Regions from separate parts of the Ralstonia sp. GX3-BWBA genome, predicted to be linked through region 3. Evidence: predicted binding sites of a transcription regulator. Region 3 holds the regulator's gene; each other region holds the start of a gene.

Region 1 (6,434 bases), on a different contig from region 3:
CGTCGTCATCGAGCTGACCGATGCCGGCCGCGCGCTACGCGAGCGCGCTGCCAAGGTGCCCGAAGCCCTTGCCTGCAAGATTCCGCTGGAACTTGATGAAATTGGCGCCACGCGCAACGTGCTGCGCAAGCTGCTCGACGCCCTCGCCACGGCGGATGACCGCGAATGAGCGCCCCGTCCGCTTCCGCCGATGTGGCGTTGGTCGTCATCGCCCGCAATGAATCCGCCAGCATTGCGCGCTGCCTGCTCAGCGCGAAGCCGTTTGTCGATCGCATGGTGGTGCTGGATACAGGCTCCACGGACGACACCGTGGTCATTGCCCAGTCGTGCGGCGCGCTCGTCAGCCACATGGCCTGGACAAACGATTTTTCAGCTGCGCGCAACACCGCACTGCAGGCAGCCAACGCCGACTGGAACCTGATCCTCGACGCTGACGAATGGCTGGAAAGCGGCGGTGAACATCTGCGCACGCTCAGCGGTGCGGAGCCGGCTGTCGGTGTGGTGTGCGTCAAGAACGATACCGACGACGCCGAAGCTGCCAGCCAGCTGATTGCGTGGATCCCGCGTGTGCTGCCCCGTGGCGTGCACTACACGGGGCGCATTCACGAGCAGCCGGTGTCGTCATTGCCTGCGGCGCGCGTACCCATCGTGATCCGCCACGACGGCTATACCGCGGCCAAGATGCAAAAGAAAGGCGAGCGCAACACGCAACTGCTGCTCGATGAACTCGCGCATCGGCCGGACGACCCGTATGTGCTGTATCAGCTCGGCAAGGAAACCGAGCTGCATCACGAAGACTACGCAAAGGCCGTGAATTACTACGCGCGCGCCTTCAGCCTGGCGCCGCCTGATGCGCCGTACCGCCGCAACCTGACGCTGCGCTATGTATACAGCCTGGGCAAGGCCGATCGCGTTGAAGAAGCGCTCGCGCAAGGCGATGTCGCCATCCAGACGTGGCCAGATTTTCCGGACCTTTGCTTTGCACTGGGATTGGTCTTGCTGGATGCGGCGGCCAAACACCCTGATGAGGCGGCCGCCCGGTGGCTACCGCTGGCAGAACAGGTCTTCAACCGCTGCCTTGAGATCGGCGATCAGCCGGAGATGGACGGCAGCGTCGTCGGGCGGGGCAGCTTCCTCGCTGCCCAGCAACTGGCGATCGTGTACCAGATGCAGAGTCACGCGCTCGCACGCAAGTCCGAGCACTATCTGACGCTGTCAAAACAACTGCAAGACGCTTCGTCTCAATAACGCGCCATGCTGCCGTAAGCGTTGCTTGCGGTGGTGGCACGGCGTGCCGTGTCGATGCGCTTTTGCAGGCGGTCCAGGCGCGGATACACCATGGCGCGCACGCGGGCGTCATCTTCCAGAATGCGTACCAGCAGCGCGCGCTTGCGCTCCACGTCCGCACGCGAGAGCTGCGGATGCGGCTCGGAACGGCGCAGTGCATCCACATAGGTGGCGCTCTCGCGTTCCAGCGTACTGACGACGTCCCAGTTACCCACTTCGGCCGCGCTGACCATTTCGGCGGTCAGGCGTGCGATGGCTTCGTAGCAGGTGAACAGACTTTCGCTGTCCTTGATCGGGATGTTGCGGTGCATATTGGCTCCAGTTGGGCCGAATTCAGTCAAAGGTCGCTTTACTGCCAACGTCCGGCAATCAGCTCACAACGCTCAGGTGGCTGTTTGCCACGGCGGCGCCAGGCTGGCCCATCTGGCCAATGGCGAGCCACGCATCCTGCAGCGGGACGAGCAAGGCGTCCACTTCAGCGAGGATCGTCAGATCGTTGTTGCCGTTGGCCAGCAGCAAGCGGCGCAGCATGTAGTCGTACAGATTGTTCAGTTGCACGGCGATGTCGCCGCCGCGCTGGTGATCGAGGCTGGCCTGCAGGCCCTGGCCGATGATCGAGATGGCCTTGTCGAACGCCCGCACCTTGGTCAGCACGTCGCCGCGCTGGATGGCGGCGCCGGCCAGATTGATGGCGGCGCGCGCGCCTTCGAACAACATGGCGATCAGGCGATGCGGATTGGCGTCTACCACGGACGTCTCGATGCCGACTTGCGCATAGGCACCGATGGCACGGCGTGCAGCGTACATGGAAAAGGTCCTCGCTGTAGTCTGTTTGTTTTGGGTTGTGCTCTAAACCTGAACCTGGCTTAGTTGCTGCTCGAGGTCTGCTTCGTAATGGCCGCGAGCTGCGTCGTCAGATAGTTGCTTGTGTTCGTCATGCTCGCCACCGCTGCCGACAACGCGTTGAACTGCGTGTAGTACAGCGCCTGCTTGTTATCCAGCCGCGTCTGCATGGCGGTGATCTGGCTGGCAAGCGAGGTGAGCGAACTGTTGATCGAGTCCGTCTCGTTCTGCACCATGCCGCTGGTCGACAGCAGGTTGGTCATCACCGTGTTGAGCTGGGCAGCGTAACCGCGCTGCACCGTGACCGTGCCACGGGCGCCCAGCGGGCCGCCGGCCACCTGCACGGTCAAGCCGTCGGTGGCGGAACCGCTGATGCCATAGAGGTTCTGTCCCGAACCGGTTGCAGCAACGCCGTTGATCGTGCCTTGCACATCCACACCGTTGGTGGCCGTTGGGCTCGCGCCGAAGAGCGACGAAGCGCCATTGCCCGACACCGATACCGCCGACACCGAGCCGAACTGGCTATCGGTTACGCTCAGCACGCCGCCGGCATTGGCCGACACCGAAGCGTTAACCTTCGCGTTCTGCAGCGTCGTCGATGCGTTGATCTGGCTTTGAATCTGCGCAGCCAGCGTCGCCGCGGTGTAACTGCCGGCCGCCAACGTCACGTTGATGGACATGCCGCTGATGTTGAACGCGAGCGTGTCGTTCACACCCGCCGTGATGGTCGTGCTGGCGGCGGCCGAACCCGTGAGCGTGCCCTGCGTGGCCAACCGCGTCACGTTGAGGGCGTAGCTGCCGGCCTGCGTGGAATCCGAGAACGTCGGCACGCTGACCAGTGAATCGGTGGCCGTGCCGGTACCGGCAAACAGACCGGCTACCTGGCTGGGCGACTTTGCAACGGCAGCCGACAGCTTGGTGTTGTCAACCGACAGCGTGCCGTCGGAATTCATCGTCACGCCCACGCTACCCAGCGACTGGTAATTGCCGTTGCCAACCGCTTGGCCCAGCACGTCGGTAATCTGGTTGATGAGCGTCTTGGTGCTCACATCGCCCGCCAGCGGCCCATTGTTGGCGCTGTTGGCGGGGTCGATGTTGGTGAGCGAATTCAGTTGCGTGCGCAGCGCGTTGTAGCCGTTCACAAAGTTGGTGACGGCGGTGGTGGTGGCGGTCGGGTCGTTGGCTACCGTCACGTTGGTGCTGCCCGTCTTGGACAGCGTGAACGATGTGCCGTCCACCACGTTCGACAACGTGTTGGTCGGGCTCTGCACGGCAATGCCGTTGATGGTGGCGAGGGCGTTCTGGCCCGTGGTCACCTCGGTCATGTTCTGCGTGCCTGCCGGGTCTTGCGAGAGCAGCGATTGCAGCGTCGAGTCGCCCGACACCGAAATCTTCATCTCCGAGCTGGAGCCGCCCGCGGTCGACGTCAGCACCAGACGGTACGGGCTGCCGCTGCCGTCGTTCACGATGCTGGCCGACACACCCACGTTGGCCGAGTTGATCGCATCACGGATACCCGCGAGCGTGTTGTTGGACGAATCGATCGTGATCGAGCCACCCGCCAGGTTGCCGTTCTGCGTGAACGTCGAACCGGTGTACTTGCCGCCCGAGAACGAGCCGCCCGACACCGAGCCGAACGAGAACGAAATCGTGGTCGAGGTGCCGCTGCCGATGGCCGTCGTAGTGGACGTCTGCCCCTGCGCCGCCAGAACCTGCGATTGCGCAAGCTGCGTGACATTGACCGCGTAGGAACCTGCAGGCGCCGAGCCCGTCACCGACGCACTCAGCATCGAGGTGTCGTATCCGCTGGCCTTCATGGCGCTGTAGTTTGACGCGCTGCTCAGATTCGACAGCGTGGTCTGGAAGGTCGACAGCGCACTCTTGAGAGACCCCACAGCCGACAGCTGCGTCTGGTACGAGCTTTGCTGGGTCTGCAGCTGCGTCAGCGGCAGGCTTTCCACCTTCATGAGGCTGGACACCAGCGAGTTGACGTCGATGCTCGTCCCAATACCGGGAATCGAGATCGGCGGAACGTAATTGCTGGTTGAGGAGGTGGTAGTGGTAGTCGCCATGATCGGGTCCGATAAGCATCTGCGCCGGCGGAAGTCTCTCTACACAACGGCACGGGTTGCAGCTTCTTTAGGGCAGGTTATGCAGGCGCCACCCACGAAAAAGGGGGGTATCCAAAAAAAGAAAAAAGGCCGACGCCCCGAGGAGCGCCGGCCCTTGGCCCAATCGCGAAGCGGCTGGGCTGCATCCAACTTACTGATTAACCCTTCAGCAGGCTCAGGATGCTGTTCGGTGCCGAGTTGGCTTGCGCCAGCATCGCCGTACCCGCTTGCTGCAGGATGTTCTGGCGTGTCATGTTCGACGTTTCCGACGCATAGTCCGTATCGATCAAAGACGACTTGGCTGCCGACAGCGCAGTGTTGTTCGACGTCAGCGTGTTGATCGTCGAGGTCAGACCACTTTGCTGAGCACCGAGGTTGGCGCGGGCCGCCTTCAGGTTGGTCAGATCGGTGTCGATGGCTGTCTGGGCAGCTGTCGCGTTGGCAGTCGAGGTCACGCTCGTGCTGGACAGCGTGCCGAAGCTTGCCAAGTTAGCGTTGGTGACCGTGGTCACATCGGTCGCGGCATTCTGGCCGTACTGGAAAGTCGTGGACGTGACCGAACCGTCGAACAGCTTGTTGCCGTTGTAGTTCGCGTTGGTCTCGATGTTCTTGTTGGCTGTGGCCAGCTTTTGGTATTCCTTGTCCAGGTTGGCCTGGTCGGTGGTCGACAGACCGCCGTTGTTGGCTTCCACGGCCAGTTGGCGCATACGTTGCAGGTTGTTTTCAACCTGGCCCAGGTATGAGTCGGCCGTTTGCAGATACGACATCGCCTGGTTGGAGTTCTGGATACCTTGCGTCTGCGAGTTCAGCGTGGTGGTCAGGCTGGAAGCCACAGCGTAGGCGGCGGCGTCATCCTTCGCGCTGTTCACGCGCAGGCCGGTCGACAGACGTTCCAGCGAGGTCTGCAGCGCATCCTTCGATGCCGACAGTGCTTGCTGCGTTTGCAGGGACGAGATGTTGGTATTGAGGCTGAGGGACATGACGGCTCCTAAGTTTCCCGATGGTTTGTTGCCCGTGTTTGCTAATTCCGGCTAGGCCGGGCAACGTGACCTGCAACTTGAAGGGGATCAGGTCTGCGTTGTACTCAGGTTATCGGTGGCCTCTGAGGAAAGTTTAGGGTCGCCTTGACAAATTTGTGCGTCGGCGGCGGTTTGGGCTTGCGGGTGCCTGACTTTCGACACCCCCTCCAAAAGAGGCGGCAAGCCTGCTTCTTGGCCTGCAGACCCTCGGCTATACTCGTTCGACCAGTTCATAGGCGCCAGCATCCTTCTATATATAGAGCGCCACACAGTGCACAGATGGGGAGTTGCAAGCCCGCCAGTTCGGCCGGAAGGCCTGCGGGCGGAAAGAAGAGCTCGATGCGAGCCCGCGTTTGACCCGCAACACCCACCATGCTCAATGTCCTGATCGTCGAACCGCACGATATTGCCCGTGTCGGCCTGCGCCAGATCCTCAAGGATTCGCGCCTGGCCCGGCAGATCGAGGCCGTGCCGGACCTGCGCGATGCCAATAACGACCTGCTCGCGCAGCGCGAGTGGGACGTCATGCTCTTCTCGGTGGAATCGGCCACCGGAGACGAATTCCAGACCATCAAGACCGTGCGCCAGCAGCATGCCCGCCTGGCCGTGCTGGCACTGGGCCGCCATCCTGAAGCTCTGCTTGCCGTACGGGCACTCAAGGCGGGCGCCGCCGGCTATCTGCCGATGGACGCCAGCCAGCCGCAGTTGCTGGCCGCCGTCAACGCCATCTCCAAGGGAAAGAAATACCTGCCTTCGGACCTCGTGGAGGTACTTGCCGACAACCTGAATGTCGATTGGGACAAGCCCCGCCACGACATTCTTTCCGACCGCGAATTCCAGACGCTGCGCATGCTCGGCTCTGGCCGCACGTTGGGCGAGATTGCCGAGGCACTGCAGATCAGCGTCAAGACGGTCAGCGTGTATCGGGGGCGCGTGCTCTCGAAGATGAAGCTGCGCAACAACGCCGAGCTGACCATGTACGTGGTCAGCAACGGCCTGCAACTCTAGGGTGTCCCGTAAAGCTACTGCGCGGCCCGATCTTGGCGGTGCGATGCTCGCCGTACACATGTACGGCTGCGCTTCTCCCACCAACCTCAGGCCGCTCGCTACGCTTTCCGGGACACCCTGAATAGACTCAAGACTTATAGAAACCGGGGGACACGCTCGCCGTAGC
Region 2 (6,434 bases), on a different contig from region 3:
GAATCCGTTGTGGGGAAAGCCGCAGCAGTAACCAGGCAAATGGCTGCGGCGGATGCGCACTCAAGGTGCGGTCAGCGCGATCAGCCCGCCGTCCGCTGCTTCTGCAATAGCGCCAGCTGCGTCGTCAGGTAGTTGCCGGTGTTCGTCATGCTGGCCACCACCTTCGACAGCGCATTGAACTGCGCGTAATACAGCGCCTGCTTGGCATCGAGCTGCTTCTGCATCCGGTCGATCTGGTTGCCGATCGAGGTGATGGAGCTGTTGATGGCGTCGGTGGCGTTCTGCACCATGCCGTTGCTCGACAACAAGTTGCCCGACACGGTGTGCAGTTGCGCCGCGTAGCCGCGCTGCACGGTGACGGTGCCGCGATCGCCCAACGCACCGCCCGTGACTTGCACCGTCAGGCCATCTACTGCGGAGCCGCTGGCGCCGTACAGGTTCTGGCCCGAACCCGTGGCGGCAGCGCCGTTGATGGTGCCTTGCACATCGCGCCCGCCGGTGGCCGTCGGGCTGCCGCCGAGCAGCGACGCTGCGCCATTGCCCGACACAGACACCGTGGATACCGATCCGTATTGCTTGTCGGTCAACGTCAGCACGCCGTTGGCATCGGCGCCGATGGCGATTTCCACCTTCGCTCTCTGCAGGTCAGGCGATGCGTTGATCTGACTCTGGATCTGCGCGGCCAGGCTCGACGGGGTGTAGCTGCCCGCCGGCACCTTGATGTTGGTCGTGATGCCGCTGAGCGTGACCGACAGGCTGTCGTTCACGCCGCTCTGGATGGTCGCGTTGGCGGCCGCCGAGCCTTTCAATGCGCCCTGCGTGGCCAGTTGCGTGACGTTGACGGCATAGCTGCCGGCCTGCGTGGTCGTTGAAAACGACGAGACCTTCAGCAGCGAATCCGTTGCCGTGCCCGTGCCGGCAAACAGCGCCGCCACTTGGCCGGGCGATTTCTTCAGCGCGGCGGTCAGCTTGGGGTCGTCAATCGACAGCGTGCCTTCCTTGTCCATCGTCACGCCAATGCTGCCGAGCGACTGGAACGCGCCGTTGCCGATGCCCTGGCCCAGCACGTCGGTCAGCTGGTTGATCATCATCTTGGTGCTGACGTCGCCCGCCAGCGCGCCGTTGTTGGCGGCGTTGGCCGTGTCGAACTTGGTCAGCGCGTTGAGCTGGATGCGCAGCGCGTTGTACGCCTTGACGAAGTTGAGCACCGACTGGCTGGCCTGGCCGGCGTCGCTGCCGACCGTGACGGTCGTGCTGCCCGTCTTGGCCAGCGTGAACGACGTTCCGTCCACCACGTCCGTCAGCGTGTTGGTGGCGCTCTGCACGCTGATGCCGTTGACGGTGGCCATGGCGTTGCGGCCCGTGGCGACCTCGGTCATGTTCTGCGTGCCGGCCGGGTCGTGGCTCAGCAGCGATTGCAGAGCAGGGTCGCCGGAGACGGAAATCTTCATCTCCGAATTGGCGCCGCCTGCGGTGGACGTCAGCACCAGCCGATAGGGCGAATTGCTGCCGTCGTTGACGATGCTGGCCGAGACGCCCACGTTGGCGCTGTTGATGGCGTCGCGGATGCCGGCGAGCGTGTTGTTCGATGGGTCGATGGTGATCGAGCCGCCGGCCTGGTTGCCGTTTTGCGTGAACGTGGCGCCGGTGTATTTGCCGTTGGCAAAGCTGCCGCCCGAGACGCTACCGAATGAAAACGTGAGGGTGGTGGGCGTGCCGCCGCCAATGGACGTCTTGCTGGATGCCTGCCCGTTGGCCGACAGCACCTGCGCCTGCGCAAGCTGCGTCACGTTGACTTGATACGTGCCGGCGGGCGCCGTGTTGGACAGCGAAGCCGTGAGGATTGACGTGTCGTGCCCGCTGGCCTTGTTGCCGGTGAACGTGTCGGGGTTGTTCAGGGCCGCCATCGCCGTCTGGAAGGTCGCCAACGCGCTTTTGAGCGAGCCGACCGCCGACAACTGCGTCTGAAAAGCCTTCTGCTGCGTCTGCCGCAGCGTCATGCCCTTGCTTTCCGCCTGGATCAGCTTCGTGACAAGGCTGTTGACGTCGATGTTCGTACTGATGCCCGGAACCGAGATCGGCGGAATGTAGTTGTTGCTTGTGGACGAAGTGGCCATGGTCGGACGCGCGCAAACGCTTTCTTCACAATCTCCACAATGTGACGGCAGCGCAGCCCGGTTCTTTAGGGCAAACCCTGCTCGGGCAGGCTTTTTTGCCGGTCTGCTCAGGAAAGCGAAAGAATTGCCCACGCCACACCGAGCGGCGCACCGCGCTGACGGTCTCCATCTGCCCGGAGACCGTCGCGCGCCACGCTAGACCGTTTCGCCTTGCTTGCTTGGGTCGACCTGCTTGCCGCGCGCCAGCACCGGCACCAAAGCCGCGCCGGTATGGCTGGCCGCTACGCGCGTCAACGCCTCCGGCCCGCACGCCGCCACGATCGTACCGCCCTCGTCACCGCCTTCTGGGCCGAGATCGAGGATCCAGTCCGCTTCGGCAATCACGTCGAGGTCGTGCTCGATCACGATCACGCTGTGCCCGCCGTCTGCCAGGCGATGCAGCACCCGGATCAGCTTGGCCACGTCGGCCATGTGCAGGCCCACGGTCGGCTCGTCCAGCACGTACAGCGTGTGGGGTGCCTTCTGGCCACGGCGGGTCAGGTCATCGCGCACCTTGGACAACTCGGTGACGAGCTTGATGCGCTGCGCCTCGCCGCCGGACAGCGTGGGCGAAGGCTGGCCGAGCGTCAGGTAGCCGAGGCCGACGTCCTTCATCAGTTGCAGCGGATGGGCGATGCTGTTCATCGCGCCAAAGAACTCGACCGCTTCGTCGATTTCCATGGTGAGCACATCGCCGATGTTCTTGCCGCGCCAGGTGACGGCAAGCGTCTCGGCGTTGAAGCGTTGGCCGTGGCAGACGTCGCAGCCGACCTTTACGTCGGGCAGGAAGCTCATGGCGATGGTGCGTACGCCCTGACCTTCGCAGGCGGGGCAGCGGCCGTCGCCGGTATTGAATGAGAAGCGCGAGGCGGTATAGCCGCGCGCACGGGCTTCGAGCGTGTCGGCAAAGAGCTTGCGGATGGTGTCCCACACGCCGATGTAGGTGGCCGGGCAGGAGCGCGGCGTCTTGCCGATCGGGGTCTGGTCGACTTCGAGCACGCGGTCGATGGTTTCCCAGCCGGTGACGCTGTCGCAGCCGTGCCAGTCGTGTTTCACGTCGAGCTTGCGCGGCATCTTCGCCTCAGGCGTCTCGGCCTGTGCGGCCTTGCGCGCGCGGCGCGTGGCCGGCGAAGACAGCACCGAACGGCCGACCGCATCGAGCAGGTTCGTCATCAAAACATCGCGAGCCAGCGTCGATTTGCCGGAGCCCGATACGCCTGTAATGGCCACCAGGCGTGACAGCGGCATCGTCGCCGTCACGTTGCGCAGGTTGTGCAGCTTGGCGCCATGCACCGTCAGCCATTGCTCGGGCACCGCCTGCACGCCAGCACGCGGTGCGACCACCTGACGGCGCGGCTGCAGCGGATGCTCGATCGGCTGCGACAGGAACCGGCCGGTGAGCGAATCCGGCTGGGCTGCCAGGTCCGCCACGCCGCCTTGTGCAACCAGCGTGCCGCCGCGCTTGCCGGCGCCCGGGCCAATGTCGATGATGTGATCGGCCCGGCGGATGGTGTCTTCATCGTGCTCAACCACCACCAGCGTGTTGCCCTTGTCGCCCAGCTTGCGCAGCGCGTCGAGCAGGATCCGGTTGTCGCGCGGGTGCAGGCCGATGGTCGGCTCATCCAGCACGTAGCAGACGCCTTGCAGGTTGCTGCCGAGTTGCGCAGCCAGGCGGATACGCTGCGCTTCACCGCCCGACAGGCTCGGCGCGGCGCGGTCCAGGCTCAGGTAGCCCAGGCCGACCTCTTCCAGGAACGACAGGCGGCTGTGAATCTCGGCCACCACGTCGCGGGCGATGTCGGCATCGCGGCCTGTCAGGTCCAGGCCCTCGACCCAGCGGCGGGTCTGGCTGACCGTCCACTGCGCAATGTCGACGATGGGTTTGGCGGCAAAGGTGACAGCGCGCGCAGTCGGATTCAGGCGCGTGCCGTGGCAATCCGGGCAGGGCAGGTCGGTCATGCCGTCCGGATCGACCTCCTCCGACGGCAACGTCTGCTCGCGGCCGCGATCGTCACCGCCGAGCACGGTGTCATCAAACGCGGCACGCTGTTCGCGCGTGAGCGCCAATCCGGTACCGACGCAGCTCGTGCACCAGCCATGCTTGCTGTTGTACGAGAACATGCGCGGGTCCAGCTCGGGGTAGCTGGTGCCGCAGGTCGAGCACGCGCGCTTGGTCGAAAACACCTTCACATTGCCGACGTGCGCCGTGCCGCCGTTGCGCATGGCGTTCTGCAGGCCATCGAGCGGCGCGAGCACGTGCATGATGCCCTTGCCGTATTCCAGCGCCTGCTCCAGCAATGCACGCAGCGCGGCTTCGTTTTCCGGCGAGACAACGATGTCGCCCACGGGCAGTTCCAGCGTGTGCTCGCGGAAGCGATCCAGGCGTGGCCATGGGTCGACGCTGAGGAATTCGCCATCGACGCGCAGATGTGTATAGCCGCGCGCCTTGGCCCATTTGGCAAGGTCGGTATAGACGCCCTTGCGGTTCACGACCAACGGCGCGAGCAGGCCAATGTGCTGGCCGCGATGGTCGCGCATGAGCTGGGCAAAGATCGCCTCCGGGCTTTGCGCTGATACCGGCGTGCCGTCGTGGATGCAGTGCTGCACGCCCAGCTTCACATACAGCAGACGCAGGAAGTGCCACACCTCGGACGTGGTCGCCACCGTGCTCTTGCGGCCGCCACGCGACAGGCGCTGCTCAATGGCCACCGTGGGCGGAATGCCGTAGACCGCATCGACTTCCGGTCGCCCCGCCGGCTGCACGATGGAGCGTGCATAGGCGTTGAGCGATTCCAGATAGCGGCGCTGCCCCTCGTGGAACAGGATGTCGAACGCCAGTGTCGACTTGCCCGAGCCCGACACGCCCGTCACCACGTTGAACTTACCGTGCGGAATATCGACGTTCAGGCCTTTCAGGTTGTGCTCGCGTGCGTGAACGATGCGCACCACGTTTTCGCCCTGGACTTCGGCCAAGGCGGCGCGTTTTGCGCGGCGTTCAGCCAACGCGGTCTGCAACGGCACACCTTCGGCTGCCTCCGGCTGGCCGATGCTGGCTTCGTACTGCTTGAGCGCCACACCGGTGTGCGATTCAGCGCAGCCCTTCACCTGCGCGGGCGTGCCGGCGCACACGAGCAGGCCGCCTGCGTCGCCGCCCTCGGGACCGAGATCGATGATCCAGTCCGCCGCGCGGATCACGTCGAGGTTGTGCTCGATCACGATCAGCGAATGCCCCGCTTCGAGCAGCTTGCCGAAGGCACGCATCAGCTTGGCGATGTCGTCAAAGTGCAGGCCCGTGGTCGGTTCGTCGAACATGAACAGGCGGCCGGCATTGGCGGGCACATCCTGCTTGACGCGCTTGCGAGCCGCCGCCTGGGCGGCTTGCGCCGCTTCGGCCAGGAAGCCCGCCAGCTTCAGGCGTTGAGCCTCGCCGCCGGAGAGCGTCGGCACCGGCTGGCCCAGCTTCACGTACTCCAGGCCCACGTCAACGATGGGTTGCAGCACGCGCAGCACGTCGGCGTCATCAGCGAACATGCTGGCGGCTTCGCTTACCGTCAGCTCCAGCACATCGGCCACCGATAGCGAGCGCCCCGCGCGCGGGATCTTCACTTCCAGGATTTCGGCGCGATAACGCGTGCCGTCGCAATCCGGGCAGCGCAGGTAGATGTCGGAGAGGAACTGCATCTCGACGTGCTCGAAACCCGAGCCGCCGCAGGTCGGGCAACGGCCGTCGCCCGAGTTGAAGCTGAAGGTGCCCGCCGTGTAGCCGCGCTGCAGCGCCATCGGCGCCTTGGCGAACAGCTTGCGGATTTCATCGAACGCGCCCACGTAGCTGGCCGGGTTCGAGCGCGCGGTCTTGCCGATCGGGGATTGATCGACGAACACCACGTCGCTGATCTGATCGGCGCCGCGCAGGGCGCGGAATGCGCCTGGCGATTCGGTAGCCTTGCCAAAGTGGCGTGCCAGCGCGGGGTGCAGGACGTCCTGGATCAACGTCGATTTGCCCGAGCCGGACACGCCGGTCACGCACACCAGGCGCTGCAGTGGAATGTCGACGGTGACATCGCGCAGGTTGTGTTCGGCCGCACCTTCCAGCACCAGACGCGGCGTGGCGTCGTTGACGGCGCGCGCTTGCCAATCGGTTGCATCGGCCACGCGCCGCTGTCCGGACAGATAGGCGCCCGTGAGCGTATCGGCCTGGCGGATGGCCGCCGGCGTTCCGTCGAAGACGATGTTGCCGCCACGCTCGCCGGGGCCGGGCCCCATGTCGATCAGGCGGTC
Region 3 (6,434 bases):
GGCAGGGTTGGCTGTGCCAGAGGAAGTCGCCATCATCGGCATCGACAACGATCCGCTCACACGCACCTTGAGCCGCATCCCGTTGTCATCGGTCATTCAGGGCACGGTGGAGATGGGGCGCACCGCTGCGCATCTGCTACATCAGATGCTGGGCGGTGCCCGCCTGGCAGGCCGGCAGATTCTCGTGCCGCCGGTTGGCATCAATGTGCTGGCGTCGTCCAGGCACCAGCCGCTTTCCAGCCCATATGTCATGCGCGCGCGCCACTTCATCCGGCAGTACGCCTGCCAGGGAATCAAGACCGAGCAGGTCGCGGACTACGTCGGTATCTCGCGGTCATCGCTCGAAGAACACTTTCGTCGTGAATTGAATTGCACCGTGCACCAGGAAATCCTTCGCCATAAGCTCGACGCCGCCAAGCACATGCTGGCCAGCCGTGATGTCGCAACCGCCGAGGTGGCGGTGCGCTGCGGCTTTACCTCACCCCAATACATGCACGCCGTATTCCGCCGTGAGCTGGATTGCACGCCACGCGAATACCAGGAACGCGCCATCACGGAGGGCCAATCATGAGCATCGCGCCAGCGCTGTCCGCACACGCGCCGCTCGACGGCGCCCTCTCGTCAGCAACATGGGGGCAATTGCCGGACGGTGAACCCGTTCGGTTGTTCACGCTGCGCAATGCCTCGGGCATGCGCGTTTCGATCAGCGATCTGGGGGCGACGCTCGTCTCCTGGCAAGCACCGGACCGCAGCGGGCGCCTGGGGGAGATTCTTCTGAACCACGCGACGCCTGCCGCCTACCTTGAATCGCCGGGCTATCTGGGGGGCTTGATCGGACGCTGGGCCAACCGGATTGCGGGCGCGCGCTTCACGCTCGACGGCATCGACTACGCGCTCGACCGCAATGAGGGGGGCAACCTGCTCCATGGCGGGGCGAGCGGGTTTCATCGGGCGCTATGGGAGGCCGAGGATCAGGACAGCGCATTGGTCCTGCGGCTCACCTCCCCGGAAGGCGATGCGGGATTCCCGGGCAATGTCGCTGTTCAGGTTCGCTATGCGCTTGACGACGATGGCACGCTGTCGATCGACTATGAAGCGCGGACCGATGCGCCCACGCCGATCAACCTGACAAGCCACGGGTATTTCAACCTGAGCGGCAAGCCCGGCACCGACATCAAAGGCCACATCCTGTCGATCGATGCCGACGCCTTTCTGGAAGTCGATGCAAAGCTGATTCCGACGCGAACAGCCAGTGTCGCTGGCACGGCATTCGATTTTCGTCAGGGGGCGCCCATCGGGGTACGGTTGGACTGGCCTAACGCGCAACTCGCGCAGGCCGGCGGGTTCGACCACTGCTTCGTGCTGCGCAATACGGCGCCGGAGGGTCGCCCGCATGTGCGCCCAGTCGCCCGGCTGTATGACCCGGGCAGCGGGCGCGAATTGACAGTACTCACCGATCAGCGCGGGCTTCAGTTCTACTCGGGGCACAAGCTGGGGGGCACGCACGCGCTACGCAGCGGCTTATGCCTGGAAGCGAGCGCGTTCCCGAACCAGGTCAACATGCCCGATGCGGAAGCGGTCATGTTCCGCCCGGGCCAGGTCTACCGGCAGCGCACCGCATACCGCGTGTCGGTTGCTGAAGAGACCTGAGCCGCGAGACCTGATCTGCATTCAGGCACGCGGCTTGGATGTTCAATGCGCCGCTGCGGCCGCGCCGTGCATGACTTCGTGCGCGCCGCGGATGCCGTTGAACCATGCGTTGAGCACCACGGCCACCAGCGTGCCCATCACGATGCCGCTGTGGGTGATGGGGTGCGTCCAGTCCGGAAAGTGGTGGAAGAACGCCGGCGCCAGCGTCGGCATCATGCCAAAGCCGACCGACACCGCGATGATCAGCAGGTTGTGGCGCTGCTGCTGGAAATCGACCATGCCCAGCATGCGGATGCCGGCAGCGGCCACCATGCCGAACATCACGATGCCCGCACCGCCCAGCACGTATTGCGGCACAGACGCCACCACGTAAGACAGCTTCGGAAACAGACCCAGCACGATCAGCAGCACCCCGCCGGCGGCCGCCACATAGCGCGAACGCACGCCCGTGATCGACACCAGCCCGATGTTCTGCGAGAACGACGTATGCGGGAACGTGTTGAACACACCCGCCACGACCGTCGCCAGGCCATCGGCACGCAGGCCGTTGGTCAACTCGTTGCGCGAGATCGGCTTGCCCACCACGTGCGACAGCGCGAGGAACATGCCGGTCGATTCCACCAGCGTGATCACGATCACGATGCACATCGAGATGATGGCCGACAGCTCGAACTTCGGCATACCGAAGTGGAACGGCGTCACCAGCGTCATCAGCGGCGCGGCGCTCGCATCAGCCAGCGACACTTTGCCAAATGCCGCCGCCACCAGCGTGCCCGTCACGATGCCAAGCAGCACCGCGATATTGCACAGCAGTGCGTTACCGAATTTGGTCAGCAGCAGAATCGTCACCAGCACCAGCGCTGCAATGGCCAGACCGAACGGATCGCCAAACGCCGGGTTCGGCACCATGTGGCGCGCGCCGTCGACCACCTGCGGAATCATCTGCTGACCGCCCGCGGCCCAGTTGATCCCCACGCTCAACAGCGAAAAACCGATCAGCATGATGACCGTGCCCGTTACCACGCGCGGGAACAGGCCCAGCAGCCGGCCCATGAGCGGCGCAATGGCAATGCCGAACACACCAGAAACGATGGACGCCCCGAAAATGCCGGGCAGCCCCATGCCGGGCTCCACGCCAATGGCAATCATGGGTGCAACCGCGGCAAACGTGACGCCCATCATCACCGGCAGGCGGATCCCGAAGATCAGGAAACCGAGCGATTGGATGAGCGTGCCGATCCCAGCCGCAAACAGATCGCAGTTGACCAGATACGACAGATCGCTCTTCGACAGGCCGAGCGCATTGCCGACAATCAGCGGCACGGCAATCGCACCGGCGTACATCACCAACAGGTGTTGCAAGCCCAGTGCGAACAGGCGGGGCAGCGGCAGACGCTCGTTGACGGGATCGGCAACGGCGTGAGCGATTGTCGACGAAGAAGGCGAGGGTTCGCCGGGGGATTGGCGCATTGTCTGTCTCCTGGGGCCGCCCCCGTGTCAATGCCGGGAGCGTGCTTTAGGCGGGTGCGGCGGATTCCATCCGCCTGCATTCATGCGGCGTGATGCCGCGTATTTGCCGGCATCTTGGAGGGGCGCCATTTTTCTGTCAACAATTACAACCGTTTTTTGTGTACATATTTTGCGTTCTGAAACGCGTGTGCGCCGTGATCAACCTGCCTCAAGCCTCCAAGCGCGCCTCGTGACCGGGGCCAAAGAAAAAGCGCGGCCGCGACATGAGTCGCTGGCCGCGCAGTAGAAATACCTGGCAGGTAAAGCTGGAACCAAGAGCCGCCATCAAACCCCGTGAAGCACAGGGTTGTGTCAGTGGCTCTCAGCCGACCTCAGATCAGGTCGGCGTCGGCAGCCATGCGCGATCGCGCAGGCGCGAGCGGATGCGGGCGATGGCCTGGCTGTGGATCTGGCACACGCGCGATTCCGACACGCCCATCACGGCGCCGATCTCGCGCAGGTTCAGATCCTGCTCGTAGTAGAGGCTCATCATGAGCTTTTCGCGCTCGGGCAGAGCCTCGATGGCAGCGACAACCGATTCGCGCAGGTCGTGGTCCAGCAGTTGGTCCAGCGGTGTGGCGTCGTTCTCGGGCGCGCGGTTCTCGATGAAGGCGTCGGCGTCTTCGCGGTCGAAATCTTCGTAATACAGCAGCTGGCTGCCCTGCAGGTCGACCAGTTGCTTCTGGTATTCGGCCAGCGACATGCCCAGCGCTACGGCAATCTCGGTTTCGGTGGGCGCGCGGCCCTTCTGCTGCTGCAGCTTCTGGATCGCCTGCTCGATCGTGCGCGCGTTGCGGCGCAGCCCGCGCGGCAGCCAGTCCGAGCCGCGCAGTTCGTCCAGGATCGCGCCGCGAATACGCTGGGCCGCGTAGAACTCGAACTGCACGCCCTGCGTTTCCTCATAGCGCGACAGCGCATCGAGCAAGCCCATCATGCCGGCCTGGATCAGGTCATCCAGCTCAACGCTGGCCGGCAGCTTGACCATCATCTGGTTGGCAATGCGACGTACCAGTGGTGCATACGTGGCCATCTCGTCGGACTTGGTCTTGCGACCGGTTGCGGTGTACATATCCATGCCTGCCTTTGACGCTTCGTTCATGCTGCGCCTCAATAAACCAATTCGGCCGCGCGTGCGGTGGCGCGGATCGTCGCAGTCGATGTGGACATTGACGTTGCTTGCGCCGATTCATCTGCCGGCTGTGCCGGAGCCCGCGCCGACATGACCACCCGCGACGGCGCACTGCCATCACCGGCTTGGGCCTCGGCGCTGGCCCAGCTCAACATTTCTTCGGCAAGCTGGCGGAAGGCCATGGCCGAAGGCGATGCGGGAAACGCGCTCGCCACGGGCTTGCCGAGCGAGAGCGCAAGTTCTACGTGCCGGTCCTCAGGGAGGTAGCCAGCGAAATCGATACGGGTGTTCAGGTACTGGCCCACGGTGTTGGCCAGGTTGCCGAACACGCGCACGGCGGAATCCACCGAATGCGCGCCGCACACCACGGTGCGGATGCCAGCGCTGCCTTGCAGCACGGCGGTTTTCTTGAGCAGCGTGTACGCGCTCTTGATGCCTTCCGGACCATCGGAGAAGGTCAGCAGCACGTCGTCGCAGGCTTCAGCAACGGTGCACAGCGCCCGGGTGCCGAAATGCGCGGCCACCAGCGTCACATCCGCCGTCTCGTCGTGCTGCTCGAGCACGCCGGCCATGGCCAGCATGGTCTGGGCGTTCACCACGGCCGTGTCGCGGCCCATGGCGGACAGCGCGATGCGCAGGTTGTCGACAAAATCATCGACCTGCTCTTCCGCACCGATCACCAGCACACGGCGGGAAGCGGCATGACCGAGCATGCGCCGCAGCCCTGCGGCTTGATCCTTGGCGAATGGCGTCGTCATGGTCGCCCCCTTGTCAGGCGAAATCGAAAGCGGCCAGGCCAGGTTCGCGGTTGCGCGCAGCGCCTTGCGCCACGAGCAACGATTCGTCCGAATCCAGCGTGAACGACGACTGCTCCGCACCGGCCCGGAACGAGCGGTGGATCAGCAGCTTCTTGTTCGGCACCGCAATGTCTTCCGGCACACGCTGGCCGTACGACACGTAGTGCAGCGGCAGGCGGCGGCGGATCATCACGTCCATCGCGTGGCCAACAGACGCAGCCTCGTCGATCTTGGTCAGGATGCAGCCGGCCAGGTTGGCGTCGCGGTAGGCACCCACCACTTCATCGAGCGTCTTGCCGTTGCTTGCGGCGTTCAGCAGCAGCAGGCGCTTGATCGACGGGCCCACGGCATGCAGCATCGCCATCTGTTCGGACACGGCGCGGTCGCGCTGGCTCATGCCGATGGTGTCGATCAGCACCACGTGCTTCTCGCGCAGATCGTTCAGGGCGAGGCTCAGGTCTTGCGCGTCTTTCACGGCATGCACCGAAACGCCCAGGATCTTGCCGTAGATGCGCAGTTGTTCATGGCCGCCGATCCGGTAGCTGTCGGTCGAGAGCAGTGCCACGCGCGATGCGCCATGGCGCAGCACGAAGCGCGCGGCCAGCTTGGCGGTCGTGGTGGTCTTGCCCACGCCGGTCGGGCCCATCAGGGCAAACACGCCGCCCTGGTCGAGCAGGCTGTTTTCATCCGACACGGTGGTCAGGTTCTTTTCAATCGCGCGCTGCACGAAATCCAGCGCGCCTTCATACGAGTCGTGCTGCGGCATGTTCTCGAGCACGTAGCGCGTGAGCTGTGCCGAGAACCCCGCGTTGAGCATGGTCTGGAACAGGCGCGTACGCACCGGGTCGCCCAGCTTCACACCCAGCGAGGCCAGGCTCGACATGGCGTCGGTCAGCGTGCTCTTGAGCGTTTCGATCTCGCCGACCATGCGGCGGGTCATCATGTCGGTCTCGGCGCGGATGCTTTCCTTCACGTCGGCCTGGATGGCCGAACGCTGCAGGCTCACGTCGTCACGCGGGGCTTCGGGCTTGGCCATCGTGTCCTCCACGCGGACGAAAATGTCGGACGCCTTGCCTGCGTCGGCTTGCGCGTCGCCGCGCGGCTTCACAGGCGCGTCGGCCTTCTGTTGTTCGGCGCGAAGGGTACGGGCCTGGGCTTCCACGCGCTCGGCAAAGCTGCGCAGCGAAACCGGGCGGTCATCCTGCTCGCGTGCCTGTTCACGCGCTTGTTCGCGACGTGCGGCAAAGCGGGCAGTCGATTCCATCTCCGGCTCGTCGTCTTCCACCGTGGTGCGGCGGGCGATGAACTGTGCGGTGCTGGCCAGGGCCTGCGCCGCAGACTGGGCAACC

The links. Region 3 encodes FliA, which starts transcription of late flagellar genes. Its sites were predicted from a motif close to CTAAAGTTTNNNNNNNNNNNGCCGNTA; they were not measured.
Region 1: a site for FliA is predicted at 4,247-4,273, ahead of fliD (flagellar filament capping protein FliD). Genes of this name have one in related genera too.
Region 2: a site for FliA is predicted at 2,160-2,186, ahead of fliD (flagellar filament capping protein FliD). Genes of this name have one in related genera too.

The regions. Positions count from the first base shown of each region.
Region 1 is NZ_QMKS01000020.1:59,312-65,745, reverse strand. Features, by position in the region: gene DOD19_RS19110 (MarR family transcriptional regulator) at 1-169, shown strand, start outside; gene DOD19_RS19105 (glycosyltransferase) at 166-1,248, shown strand; gene DOD19_RS19100 (flagellar protein FliT) at 1,242-1,598, opposite strand; gene fliS (flagellar export chaperone FliS) at 1,657-2,094, opposite strand; gene fliD (flagellar filament capping protein FliD) at 2,154-4,202, opposite strand; gene DOD19_RS19085 (flagellin) at 4,400-5,221, opposite strand; gene DOD19_RS19080 (response regulator transcription factor) at 5,633-6,268, shown strand; gene DOD19_RS19075 (EAL domain-containing protein) at 6,403-6,434, opposite strand, start outside.
Region 2 is NZ_QMKS01000022.1:73,216-79,649, forward strand. Features, by position in the region: gene DOD19_RS20760 (hypothetical protein) at 1-31, shown strand, start outside; gene fliD (flagellar filament capping protein FliD) at 81-2,117, opposite strand; gene uvrA (excinuclease ABC subunit UvrA) at 2,313-6,434, opposite strand, start outside.
Region 3 is NZ_QMKS01000024.1:126,831-133,264, forward strand. Features, by position in the region: gene DOD19_RS23220 (DNA-binding transcriptional regulator) at 1-571, shown strand, start outside; gene DOD19_RS23225 (aldose epimerase family protein) at 568-1,650, shown strand; gene DOD19_RS23230 (nucleobase:cation symporter-2 family protein) at 1,693-3,120, opposite strand; gene DOD19_RS23235 (RNA polymerase sigma factor FliA) at 3,497-4,258, opposite strand; gene DOD19_RS23240 (MinD/ParA family protein) at 4,267-5,046, opposite strand; gene flhF (flagellar biosynthesis protein FlhF) at 5,060-6,434, opposite strand, start outside.